3 regions of the Lactococcus sp. SK2-659 genome follow, and region 1 is predicted to be linked to each of the others. Evidence: predicted binding sites of a transcription regulator. Region 1 holds the regulator's gene; each other region holds the start of a gene.
What was found. Region 1 encodes Rex, which represses fermentation and respiration genes when NADH is low (regulators of the CRP and FNR family bind a similar motif). Its sites were predicted from a motif close to TTGTGAANTANTTCACAA; they were not measured.

Region 1 (4,297 bases):
GTTAATCGGACCAGAGAGACGATTATCTTCATAACCCACCGTTGCTTCTGAAACAGTTAAAACAACATTTCCAGACGTTTTTCCAGGAGTAAAAGTAACATTGGCCGATTTATCATCACTAGTTGGTGCTTCTAAACGCTCCATTTTCTCCAACTTTTTACGACGCGATTGCGCCATTTTAGTCGTTGAAGCACGAACTAAATTTCTGGCAACATAGTCCTCTAATTTAGCAATTTCTTTTTGTTGTTTTTCAAAATTTTTGAGTTCTAACAAGAGTTTTTGCTCTCTTTGTTCAACATAGCGAGAATAATTTCCAGAAAAACGAGTCAATTCTCCTCTAGATAATTCTAAGACTTCATTAACCACTTTATCCAAAAAGTACCGGTCATGACTGACAATTAATAAACTACCTTCGTAATTTTTAAGGTAATTTTCAAGCCAAGCTAAAGTTTCAATATCCAAGTGGTTAGTTGGTTCATCCAAAATCAAAAGTTGTGGTCTTTCAAGCAACATCTTAGCAAGAGCCAAACGTGTTTTTTGTCCCCCCGATAAACTTGAAATTTCTCTTTCCCACATTGTTTCATCAAAGCGAAAACCATTTAAGACAGACTTAATTTCAGATTCATAAGTAAATCCATTTTTCATCCGAAATTCTTCTGATAAAGCATCGTAACGTTTCATCAAAGCTGTCAATTCATCTCCAGCAAGTTCTCCCATTTGCAATTCCATCTGGCGCAATTGTTTTTCCATTTGGCGAAGCGAATCAAAAACAGAGAGCATTTCTGCAAATATTGTCCTTGAGGAATTCAGCCCAGTATCTTGCGCTAAATAATTCATTATCAAATCTTTGGTCTGGGATACAGTTCCGTGACTCGCTTCTTCAACTCCAGCAATAATTTTAAGCAAGGTTGACTTACCAGCTCCATTTCGGCCAACTAGGGCAATTCTTGAATGGTCTTGTAAACTAAAATTGATATTTTCAAATAAAACATCGCCACCAAAAGTGCGTGCAATTCCATTCCCTTGCAGTAAAATCATGATATTTATCCTCTTCGTTAAATCTCAAAGCATATTTTTTAATACTTCGTTTTTCCTTTTCATATGATAGAAAAGCAGTCCTTCTATTATAGCATTTAAGGCAAGCTTTTTGTAGTTCTTCCAAATTCTTGAAATTAAAAAGCTTACCAAATCTGATAAGCTAAAATAAAATTAATATTAGACTAAAATTAATCTTTCACGCAATTCAATTCTCCTAACTTCTGGTGGAATAAACGCTCTGATTCCATCCTCGTTAAAACCAATCAATAGACAGTCCTCGTCAAAAATTAATGGTCGTTTTAGAAGACGTGGATTTTCCTGAATTAATTTAAATGCTTTTTCTAGTCCTAATTCATCGAAATTATAATTTAAAGATGCGTATGTTTTCCCTCGGGTCGCAATTATATCCTCAAATCCGTTTTCAGTCAAGGATAAAATTTTGATTAAATCATCTTTTTCCATAACATCTTTTGATAAATTTATTTCTTCAAATTCAATGTGACGCTTACGCAACCATTTTTTAGCTTTTCTACAAGATGAACATGAACCACTAAGATAAATTTTAATCATATTTTCTCCCTGTCTATTTTTTCATATTTCTATTTTAACATGAAAGCGCAATAATTAAAAGAGTAAAATAAACATTTTTTTAGAATTATTATTTATTTCTCATTTTAAACGAATAATCCATTCCTTTTGTTTGATAATTTCACAAATTTTTGATAAAATTATCACAAAGAAACTAAATATTAATTAGTTTTAATAAAATCGAATTAAATTTTTGAGGTATAACAATGACTGATCATAAACCAAGCAAAAGCTTGCCTAAAGCAACTGCTAAAAGACTCCCACAGTACTATCGACTGTTTAAAAGTCTTGTCGAAGAAAATGTGACACGCACAAACTCACAACTTATTTCAGAAAAAATTGGAGTAGATGCTGCCACAATTCGCCGTGATTTCTCTTTATTTGGTGAATTAGGCCGACGTGGATACGGCTATGAAACAAAAGTGCTCCGTGATTTCTTTGGAGAACTTCTTGGCCAAGACCAAGAAACGCATATCGCTCTAATTGGTGTCGGAAATCTCGGTCGTGCATTACTTCATTATCAATTCCAAGATAGAAATAAAATGAGAATCACGCAAGCCTATGATATTTCTGGCAATCCCTTAGTTGGAACACAAACAGATGATGGAATTCCAATTTATAATATTTCTGATTTAGAAAAAAATGTTAAAAAATCGGATATCAAAACAGCAATTCTCTCTGTTCGCAAAGAAAATGCCCAAGAAGTTGTTGACACTCTAGTCAAAGCTGGTATCAAAGGTTTCCTAAACTTTGCCCCAATTCGTTTGAAAGTCCCTTCAGATGTGGTTGTTCAATCAATTGACTTAACTAAGGAGCTGCAAACACTACTATTTTTCATGAACGATAATAAACAATAATAGAAAAAATGGCTATAGAGCCATTTTTTCTATTTTAAAAATAACTAAAAAACATAGAAATGAAAAAACCATACAACAAAATTACAACATATCATTATATTAATTCTTGTTTTGTTGTAAATTTACAACAGCAAAGATTGAATAGACAATGCAGCTAATTGCTGACGTTATAAGCTAAAATTTCTGTTAAAAATGATACATTCTTCTATTTATCAGCATTAATTTCAGATATATTGTTTGACGTATCTGATTTAATCTCAAGAAACACATTATGAAATAGTTCCAAATTATCTTCTATGCCCTGCGTATGCTCGTTAGCCCATTTATCAAAACTTTTATTACCTGGAACTTCATAAAGTTCTGTAATTTCACTAATATAGCCATTTTATTTAATGCTATATTTATATTACCCATACCTTCGGCCACAATCACCAAATATTGAATGGCGTGTAAATATATGTCTAAGGCATGTGTCTTACTAGTAAACTCTTTTGTTAACTCACTTGTTGATTGATTTAAAAAGTCTGCTTCTTCTCCATATAGAGTATTTGCGTTCCCAGATAAAGCTATTCTCTATTCTCTTTTCCCTATCGATAGTACTATCACTAATATGCATCGTTACTCATTCTCTTTCAAAATAATTTCTATGCATTTGCACCATATACAGCCTAATTATAGTTTGCTTTTGAGTCTGTAGATTTCCGATGATATCTGTCACTAAGTTTACGATTACTTTATAATTTCCAATTCATTTTGCAAAGTAAATGTATATCTTTGATACTTTGCTTGCTTTTTTAAATCCTGTCTTTGAAACCCAAAAGTTACTAAAGATATTACTACCGTAATAGCAGATATTATTGATGACAAATCTAACTCCTCTCTAATTCCTCCAAAATATTTTCTACTATTTGAATAGTTTATCAATTTTTATTAATAAAAAAAAGCCTCCTAAATTAATAGGTGCTTAGGAGTATTTATGAAAAAGTTTTAACTTTTGGAATGAGTATACTACATTGATCTTTCCTTAATTGAATGATAAACAACCAGCATTTGTGCCGAATACTCGAAAAGAAAAGATTTAAACTAAACATATAAATTTGCGGAGTATCCGTGCAATAATTTTTGTAATTATTGATTTTCCACTTGATACAAGATCGTAAGTCAATATTTAAATTTTTTTATAGAAAATCTTCGTTTAACTTTTTTCTTATTTTAATTCAATTTCTAGTGACAGCTTTATAAAATTATTTGTCAATAATTTTATTTCAATTTTAAAAGTTGTCCAGCATGTATGGGAGACCCGTCAGCATTGTATCCAGCCTCTGTAATCCCATTCAAACTAGCAATTGTCGCCCAAGAGACTCCTGTTTTAGCTGCAATTGTACTTGGATAATCTCCAATAGCAATTTTATAAGTTGTCCAGCTTTCTTGAATAACGTTAGAAGATGAAGCAGCTGTATCAATTCTAACTGGCGCACTTGGTTCTATTGAAGAAGCAGCTGTTGCTTGGCTACTTGATTTTTCTGTTTTCGCTAATGATGACGATTGACGAGAGCTATTAGCAATGCTAGAAGTATTTCTTGCTTGATTGTTCCATAAAATAAAACCAATAGCAGGAATAAATATGAGAATAACAAGAATAGTTAAAGAGCGTGCCGTCACTGGAAGCTTGCTTTCATATTTACCTCTATCATACCCTTTCATTTCAGTCAATTCTTTTTTCATCACACTATAAATTTCGTTATCCCATGGTTCTTTTGTTGACACGATTTTTCCATTTCAATTTTACTATATTTTATTCTATAAATATCTTA
Region 2 (4,297 bases), 440 kb from region 1:
TAGCATAAAATTTAACTTTCTTAAACTAAAAACAATAGTTTTTAACTATTATGATTAATTTTTTCGTAAAAAAAGTCTGTCAGTAAAACTGACAGACCGAATATTCATTAAATTTTAAGAATTAGATGTTTGAAGTATGCATTACTTCTTCATCATCGTTTGAAAGTACTTCATGGAAGACACGTTCAGTTAATTCTTGTTTTTGTTCTGGTGTGAGGTATTTAGTATTGACACAATAACCAGAGATACGAACGATAACATCTTCACCACGCATGATTTTATCGTAAACATCTTTAAGGTCCATTACGTTCAAGTTAACGTGTTGACCTGCAAATTCAGTACCATTAATCAAAGCACCTGGCGTGAAGTATCCATCAAGAATTTGAACCAAGTTATCCACTTGTTCATCACGAGTTTTACCAAGTGCACGAGGTGAAACTTGAGTAGTCAATGAAATACCATCATTTGCATCTTTGAATTCCAATTTAGCCAATGAGCGAAGGTTTTGCAACCAACCACCCTTAGCTTTATTAGATGGGTTAGCACCTGGCGAGAAGAATTCAAGTTTAGATTTATTTACTGTACCATCTTCATTGAGGAATACTCCTTTATGTACTGGAGAATTACCAGTTTGTTTAGAGTAAGCAACGTTAGATGTAATTGTCAAAAGCGAAACAGTAGCTTCAGCATTTTTATAAAGTTTGTGTGAAGCTAATTTTTCATGGTACATTTTCATGACAAGTTTAGCAATATCATCAGCACGATCATCATCTTCACCATAACGAGGGAAATCACCTTCTACTTCGTAATCGTAGATATAGCCATTTTCATCACGCAATGTTTTAACTTTAGCATATTTAATTGCTGAAAGTGAATCAACTGTATTTGCGAATCCACAGATACCAAATCCCATGTTAGCACGAACTTTAGTAGGCAAGAAGGCCATTTGAACTGCTTCATAGTTATATTTATCAGTCATGTAATGAATGATATTCATTGCATCAACATAAGTATCAGTCAACCAGTCGAGAGATTTGTCAAAGTTTTCCATAACTGTATCATAGTCAAGAATTTCGTCACGAACAGGCTCGATGTCGAATACTTTATAATCTTTATGAACGTCATCATAACCACCGTTCAAACCAGTCAACATTGCTTTCAAGACGTTTACACGCGCACCAAAGTATTGGAGGTTATGACGTCCTTCTTCATTTTCTGGATCAAGTGGTGAGACACAACAAGAGATACATGACATTTCGCCATATCCATCTTTAGCCATTGTTTCAACACCTTCATATTGAATAGAAGAATGCTTGTGGCTCATAGACATTGAATAACGTTTGAATGAGTAAGGAAGTTTAGAATCCCAAAGGACTGTCAAGTTTGGCTCTGGAGCATTTCCAATTGTATCAAGTGTGTTCAAGAAACGGTAGTCCATTTTAGTAACACGGTGACGTCCGTCATTACCCATACCAGCCATAGATGTTGTGATGAATGTTGGGTCACCAGAATAAAGTTCATCATAAGCAGCTGCACGAGCAAATTTCATTGTACGGAGTTTCAAAACGAAATCATCAACAAATTCTTGGATTTCTTGTTCAGTGAATGTTCCACGAGCAAGGTCACGTTCTGCAAAGATATCAAGAACGATTGGAACACGTCCAAGTGAAGTTGCAGCACCGTTGATAACACGACATACAGCCATATAAGCGATATTAACCCATTGGATAGCTTCTTTTACGTTCATCGCTGGACGTGAAACATCAAGACCATACAAAGCACCAAAGTTTACAACTTCTTGCAAAGCTTGGTATTGCATATTAATTTCTTCTTTAAGACGAATATTTTCATCGTTAATTTCAGTGATTGCGTCCCATTCACGTGCTTTTTCTTTCATAAGGTAATCAGCACCATAAAGCGCAAGACGAGCATAAACACCAATGATACGTCCACGAGAGTAGGCATCTGGCAATCCTGTTACGGTATGCGCATGACGTGCTTTACGAATTGCTGAAGTGTAAGCGCGGAAGATTCCATCATTCACAGAAGTCATTGTTTGTGATAAAACATCATGCAAACCTGGGTCAACTGAAAGACCGTGCTCTGTCAAAATCTTTTCAGCAACACGAAGTCCACCTTTTGGCATGAAGTTTAAGCGGAAAAGTTCGCTATTTTGCATCCCATAGATGAGTTCAAGTTCTTTATCATTAGCATCGATATATCCGGCAGGGATTTTATCAATAGAGGTTACGCGGTCAGTATCGAAGGGAAAACCAACTTCTTCATAGTGAGCTTTTGTATCTTCAATAATTTTCTTTACTTTAAGTGTACGTTCTGTTGGCCCAGCGAGAAAGCTTTCATCACCATCATATGGTTTGTAGTTTTCTTGTACAAAGCGAGTAACGCTTGCTTTATCACGCCAGTTGGTTCCTTTAAAACCATCCCAAGCTTGTTCAAAGATATTTTCCGTAACTTCGGTTTTCATTTTGAAATCTCCTTTGTTCTTTCTGTTTCAAATTACAATTTCATTATATCATACAGTTTGAGAATAGCAAACAGAATTCAAGAGAAATTACAGATTCTTTACTAATACAGTTCCAATTATTTTAATATCTGTTATACTTTTTTAAAACGTTTTCACAAATAATTCACAAAATACTTTTAACAAACATTGCTAACTTCATAATCTGCAATCACTAATTAATTTTTTCACAAAGAGCAAAAAAAATGGAGATTTTTCTCCATTTTATAACATATCTTTTTTATGTAACCACCAAGTGACCCAAACACATAATAAAATTCCTAGAACTAAAATAAGCCAAACCATCCAATTAAAATTTTGACCAGGAATTGGAACATTCATTCCGTAAAAACCAACAATTACTGCTGGAATCCCTAGAACGAAAGTAGCTGATGTCATGATTTTCATGACAATGTTCAAGTTATTAGAGACAATGTTTGAGAACAAATCTCGGAGATTTTCTAGTAACTTGAGCTGAATCTTGGTTTCTGTATAAGCTTGGTCTGTTTCGACAAAAATATCATAAATCTTTTCAGCAAAACCGTCTTCATCATCTTCTCTCAAGTAATCAATAAAATCCTGAAGTACTTGCATATTATTGTGCAAGGCATCTTCAAAATAAATTAAACTTGCTTGAATGGCAATCAAATCAACAATTTGGTCGTTCTTTGTTGAATTTTTGATTCCCTGTTCAAGTCTGCGACGTCTTGTTCGGAAATCTCTCAAATAATCATGGAAAGTGTGTGTCATTTGATACATCACTTGAAAAATAACTTGATGTTTGTAGCGTTTATAATCATATTCACGCTCGAAAATTAAGCCATTATCAATCTCATGATTAAGTGCTAAAATAACCGATTCATTTTTAGTCCAAACCAAAGAATATGGAAAAGTCGCAACTTCTCCATAATTAGAAAGTGCAGGATATTGTAAGAGAATCAGATTATTATCATTATCATCTGTTTCAAAACGGGCATTTTCATAATCATCCAAAATTCCTGATAAATAGTCAAAAGGGAAGTCATAGTATTCAGAAATATTCCCAATTTCTTCACGTGTTGGATTGAGAACATAGGTGAAATTCTTCATTTCAGAGGTTGAAATTAATTTTTTTTCGTTGGATAGTTCATAATTTTTAATCATTTTCCTATCTATCCCTTCTTTTCCTGATAAAAGAGGATTGGAATCCTCTTAGTGTCCCTTTAATTGTAGCAGATTTTAGACTTTTTTTCCGAGTATTTTATTCTCTACGACTTAAGAAAACATTTACATTAACTATTGGTCTAAAGAATACTTTGTGATATAATAAACTTATTAACTTGAGGAGATTTTTTTTGAAATTCAAACACGAACCCCTAAATTTGTATCTAAACTTTAAAAAATCAGCTGAACAGTTTCCTGATAGCCCAATTATCTTTGATGAGGCTGTTGGAGCTTTCCCTGAACTAGCTCTTGAAACGACTTACCAAAAGACTCATCAAGCAATTGTTGATAAGGCAAGTCTCTTATCTGAGTTGGGAATCAAAAAATCGGATAAAGTCATTATTTTTAAATCAAGTGCTTTTGATACCTATCTTTTAGCGGTTGCTGTTTCTTATTTAGGCGCTGTTCCAGCAATGATTTCTTATCATCTTTCTGCCGAAACTATGGACATTTTAGCTAGACGTCTAGATGAGCCTTGGCTCATTTATGACGAAGTTACTGACAGAACTGTCAATGAAATGAAAAATATTGAAGATTCTAAAAAACTTTCTGTCAGTAAATTTGCTTTGGAAA
Region 3 (4,297 bases), on a different contig from region 1:
AGCTTTATCGACACCATTTCCTGAAAGGGTGATGTTAATATCAATGCTATCAGTCAATTTTTTAAGTTCAGCAACCAGAGCTTGCACAGCTTTTTCATCTGAATCATCTTTACCAGCAAATCCCATAAAGCGTGAAATTTCAGCGTAGTCCTCTTGAGCACGATATGTTTCATAACGTGGGTAAGGGGTACGTTTAACGTTTCCTGTTACAGCGTTAAATTTAATGACATGTGGCATAGCGATGGCAATGGCAAGACCATGAGGAAGTCCAAATTCACCACCAATTTTATGAGCAAGTGAGTGGTTAATTCCAAGGAAAGCATTAGCGAAGGCCATACCAGCGAGTGTTGCAGCATTGTGCATGTTTTCGCGGGCTTTTTGTCCTTCTTTAGTTGGATGCGCTGGGTCATAATGATAAGACTCAGTCAAGTTTTCAAAGATAAGTTTGATAGCTTGAAGTGAAATTGGTTTTGTATAGTCAGAAGACATAACAGAAACGTAAGATTCAAGCGCGTGTGACATCGCATCAATACCAGACCAAGAAACAGTACGTTTTGGTACAGTCATAACAAACTCAGGGTCAACAATGGCAACTTGTGGTGTTAATTGATAGTCAGCAAGTGGGTACTTAACATGAGTTTCATCGTCAGTGATAACTGCAAATGGAGTCACTTCAGAACCAGTACCAGAAGTAGTAGGAATTGCAACCATTTGTGCTTTATGTGGATGGTAGAATTTAATAATACGTTTACGAATATCGACAAATTTTTGAGCTAATTCTTGGAAAAGTTCTTTCAAACTTGCATCATCAGAAAGGTCAGCTTCACCACGAGCATCATATTCATAAATCAAACGACCAATCTTACCAGCATCGAGAGCAGAACCACCACCAAGACAGATGACAGTATCAGGTTCAAATTGTTTCATTTGACGAGCGATTGCAATTGCTTCGCTCAAAGTTGGGTCAGGTTGAACAGAGCCATAAATGCTTGTTTCAACTTGAGTTGGGCGGATAGCAAGTTGTTCCAAAACTTTATCAACGAAACCAAATTTAACCATACCAGGGTCAGCAACGATGAAAGCTTTGTGGACGTGTGGCAATTCTTGTAAGTAAGAAATTGCATTTTTTTCGTAGTAAATTTCTTTTGGCAAACGAACCCATTGTGGGCGATTACGACGTTTAGCCACTGTTTTAACATTCAATAGATCGTATGTACTCAAATTGTGTGAAAGTGAATTTTTCCCCCATGAACCAGTTCCAAGTGTAAGTGATGGACGCATTGCATCAGTATAGATATCTCCGACCCCACCAATAGAATCTGGTTGGTTAACGAGGATGCGAGAAGCTTCAACTTTTTCGCCATATTCTTTAACGAATGGATCATCCATTGCACCGATTTGAATTGCAGCATTATGTCCAGCACCTTGATAAGCAAGTAAGCTACGTACAATCTCAATTCCTTCTTCACGTGTTTCAGCTTTGTAGATTGAAAGCAAAGGAGAAAGTTTTTCAGAAGAAAGTGCTTCACCAATATTTTTCTTATCAAGTTCAAAAAGAAGGACATCTTTATCTTTAGGAACTTTGACGCCAGCTTGTTCAGCAATCCATTGACCAGAACGACCGGCAACAGGACCAGTTACTCCAAAACCTTCACCAGCACGTTCAACAAAAACGAAACTTTCAATAGCTTTGTAGTCTTTTTTAGGAACCATATAAGCGCCTTGTTCTTGCATTTTAGCAATAAATTCATCATAAACTGAAGCATCAATAACAGCTGAATTTTCAGTGGCACAAATCATCCCATTATCAAAACGTTTTGAAAGCAAAAGATCTTCAACAGCACGTTCGATATTTGCAGTAGCATCGACATAAACAGCACCATTACCAGCTCCAACACCGAGTGAAGGGTTACCAGATTTGAGTGCGGCGTTTACCATTCCTGGGCCACCAGTTGCAAGGATTGTTGCAAGTCCACGGTTTTGAATCAAGGCGGTAGTCATGTCAAGGCTTGGTACTTCAATCCATTGAATAAAGTCTTCCGGTGCACCAGCTTCAATTGCAGCATCGTAAACAATTTTTGCTGCATGGCTTGAACATTTTTGAGCTTGAGGGTGGAAAGCGAAAACAATAGCATTACGTGTTTTTGCAGTCAATAAAGATTTAAAGATTGCTGTTGATGTTGGATTAGTTGTTGGAACGATACCAGCAAGTACACCGAGAGGGCTTGCGATTTCAACAGATCCAGCAACCTTGTTTTCAGAAATGACACCAACAGTTTTGTCATTTTTAATTGCGTTATAAACAGATTCAGAAGCAAAGTGGTTTTTTGTATCTTTGTCTTCGACAACACCACGACCAGTTTCGTTAACGGCTTCATGAGCGAGTTCTAGAGAATGTTTGCTTGCTGCAAGAGCCATTGCAGCGACAATAGTATCGACTTGAGTTTGTGTATATCCTTCAAATTTAAGAACAGCAGCTTGTGCTTTTTTGACTAATTTGTCAGTATAAGCAACAGCTTCTTGGAATTTTGCGGCTTTTTCTTCAGCGCTTAAAACTTTCTTTGCAGCTGGAGCGGCTTTTTTAGTTGCCATATTTGTAGGTTCTCCTTTGTGATTTCATTCACTTTCTTTTACGTGAATAGTTTAACAAAGTTTTTTGTAGATGTCAAGCAATATTGTGATAGTTTTTACAAAAACACTCATAAAAAGTTTAGAAAACGGTTTATAACAAGCTTTACTGAAGAAAAAAAGATTGCTAATTATTTGAGAGGAATTAGCAATCTTTTTTAGTTTATCAGACAAACTTTGTGAAAAAATAAATTTTTATAGTGGTAAAACACAAGTGATTTCAGGAGCGTAAAAATCTTTTTGTTCCAAAGTTAAAGTACCGGTTTTTTTATCTCGCAAGAAAAGAGATAAATTATCAGATTCTTGATGAGCGACAATGATATAATCTTCAGTTTTGTTGAAATTAAAATCGCGAGGGATATGACCTTCAGTATTTGTCCAACCAATAGTTTCAAGTTTTGTACCAAGAGGACTTACTTTGTAAGTTGTTAAAGAATCATGTCCACGATTAGAAGTATAGAGGAATTTACCGTCAGATGAAATACGGATGGCAGCAACACCATTTGCTCCATGATAGTCTTCAGGTAGGGTGCTAATTGTTTGAAGACGAGCAAAGCGTCCTTTTTCTTCATTGTAACTTAAAACTTCAATTGTTGAATTTAACTCTCCAACCAAATAAGCGATTTTACCATTTGGATGGAAAGTAATATGACGAGCACCCATTCCTTTTTCTGCCCGATAAATTGTAGCAATATTGAGTTTACCTTCACCAATGACATCATAAACAGTGACTTCATCTGTTCCCAAATCACAGGTGACAAGTCGTCCGTCAGGAGTCAAATCAGAATAATGAACGTGTGAGCTAGCTTGTTCAGGACGTGGTCCAGAACCAGTATGTTTAACTGTATCCGTTAATCGGAGTGAGCCATTAGCTTGAATCTTATAAACACGAACTTCTCCAAGATGATAGTTCGCTCCGTAAACTAATTGGCGCGCTTCGTCCACGGCAACATAGCAGAGTGGAGCTCCCGTGGTTGTGACATTTCCGAGATGAGTGGCAGTTTCGCCATCAAAATCAAAGGCGGCGATTCCTCCACCATTACTATCTGCTGCACAAGTATAGAGGTGTCCCTTTTCATCGAGAGTGATATAAGTAGGGTTTTGAACCGCAGCGACTTCATTTAATGATGATAATTCAGCAGCTTTAGTGTCCAAAAGAACACTGTATACGCCTTTAGATACACGTTTTGTATAGCCGCCTAAAAGGATTTTTTCTTTCATATTTCTCTCCTCACAAACTAATTTATTTACTATAATTATTTTATCACAAAAAAAGCGGTTTCAGCAAAAATATTAATTTTTTTCTTAGAAAAAAATTTAAAAACTTACTCTTTTAGTGATTATAGAGCCTAAATTAACAATTAAATTTGTCAGACAATAGGAGTGGCTAGAAAAATAGATTTACTGAACAATAGAAGCATGAATAGATACTTGCAAAAATAGGTCAAACAATGTATAATGATAGAGTTGCTATGCAACCATCTCGCATTTCGTCTCGACAAAGTCGTAGTGTACGCAAGTATTGCGGCTGCGGATGACAGATGAAAGAGGAAAAACTATTTTAAAAGGAGACATTAACATGTCAGTTATTTCAATGAAACAACTTCTTGAAGCTGGTGTTCACTTCGGTCACCAAACTCGTCGTTGGAACCCAAAAATGAAACCATAC

Region 2: pflB (formate C-acetyltransferase) is a predicted target of Rex. The motif match lies at 2,698-2,715, and genes of this name have one in related genera.
Region 3: adhE (bifunctional acetaldehyde-CoA/alcohol dehydrogenase) is a predicted target of Rex. The motif match lies at 2,676-2,693, and genes of this name have one in related genera.

Annotation. Positions count from the first base shown of each region.
Region 1 covers NZ_JAIWQZ020000001.1:946,757-951,053, forward strand. The annotation lists gene LDP15_RS04420 (ABC-F family ATP-binding cassette domain-containing protein) at 1-1,038, opposite strand, end outside; gene LDP15_RS04425 (Spx/MgsR family RNA polymerase-binding regulatory protein) at 1,216-1,608, opposite strand; gene LDP15_RS04430 (redox-sensing transcriptional repressor Rex) at 1,833-2,483, shown strand; gene LDP15_RS04435 (SAG1386/EF1546 family surface-associated protein) at 3,744-4,250, opposite strand.
Region 2 covers NZ_JAIWQZ020000001.1:1,389,237-1,393,533, forward strand. The annotation lists gene pflB (formate C-acetyltransferase) at 122-2,485, opposite strand; gene LDP15_RS06520 (magnesium transporter CorA family protein) at 2,747-3,664, opposite strand; gene LDP15_RS06525 (class I adenylate-forming enzyme family protein) at 3,856-4,297, shown strand, end outside.
Region 3 covers NZ_JAIWQZ020000006.1:4,591-8,887, reverse strand. The annotation lists gene adhE (bifunctional acetaldehyde-CoA/alcohol dehydrogenase) at 1-2,592, opposite strand, end outside; gene LDP15_RS11760 (lactonase family protein) at 2,824-3,849, opposite strand; gene rpsB (30S ribosomal protein S2) at 4,208-4,297, shown strand, end outside.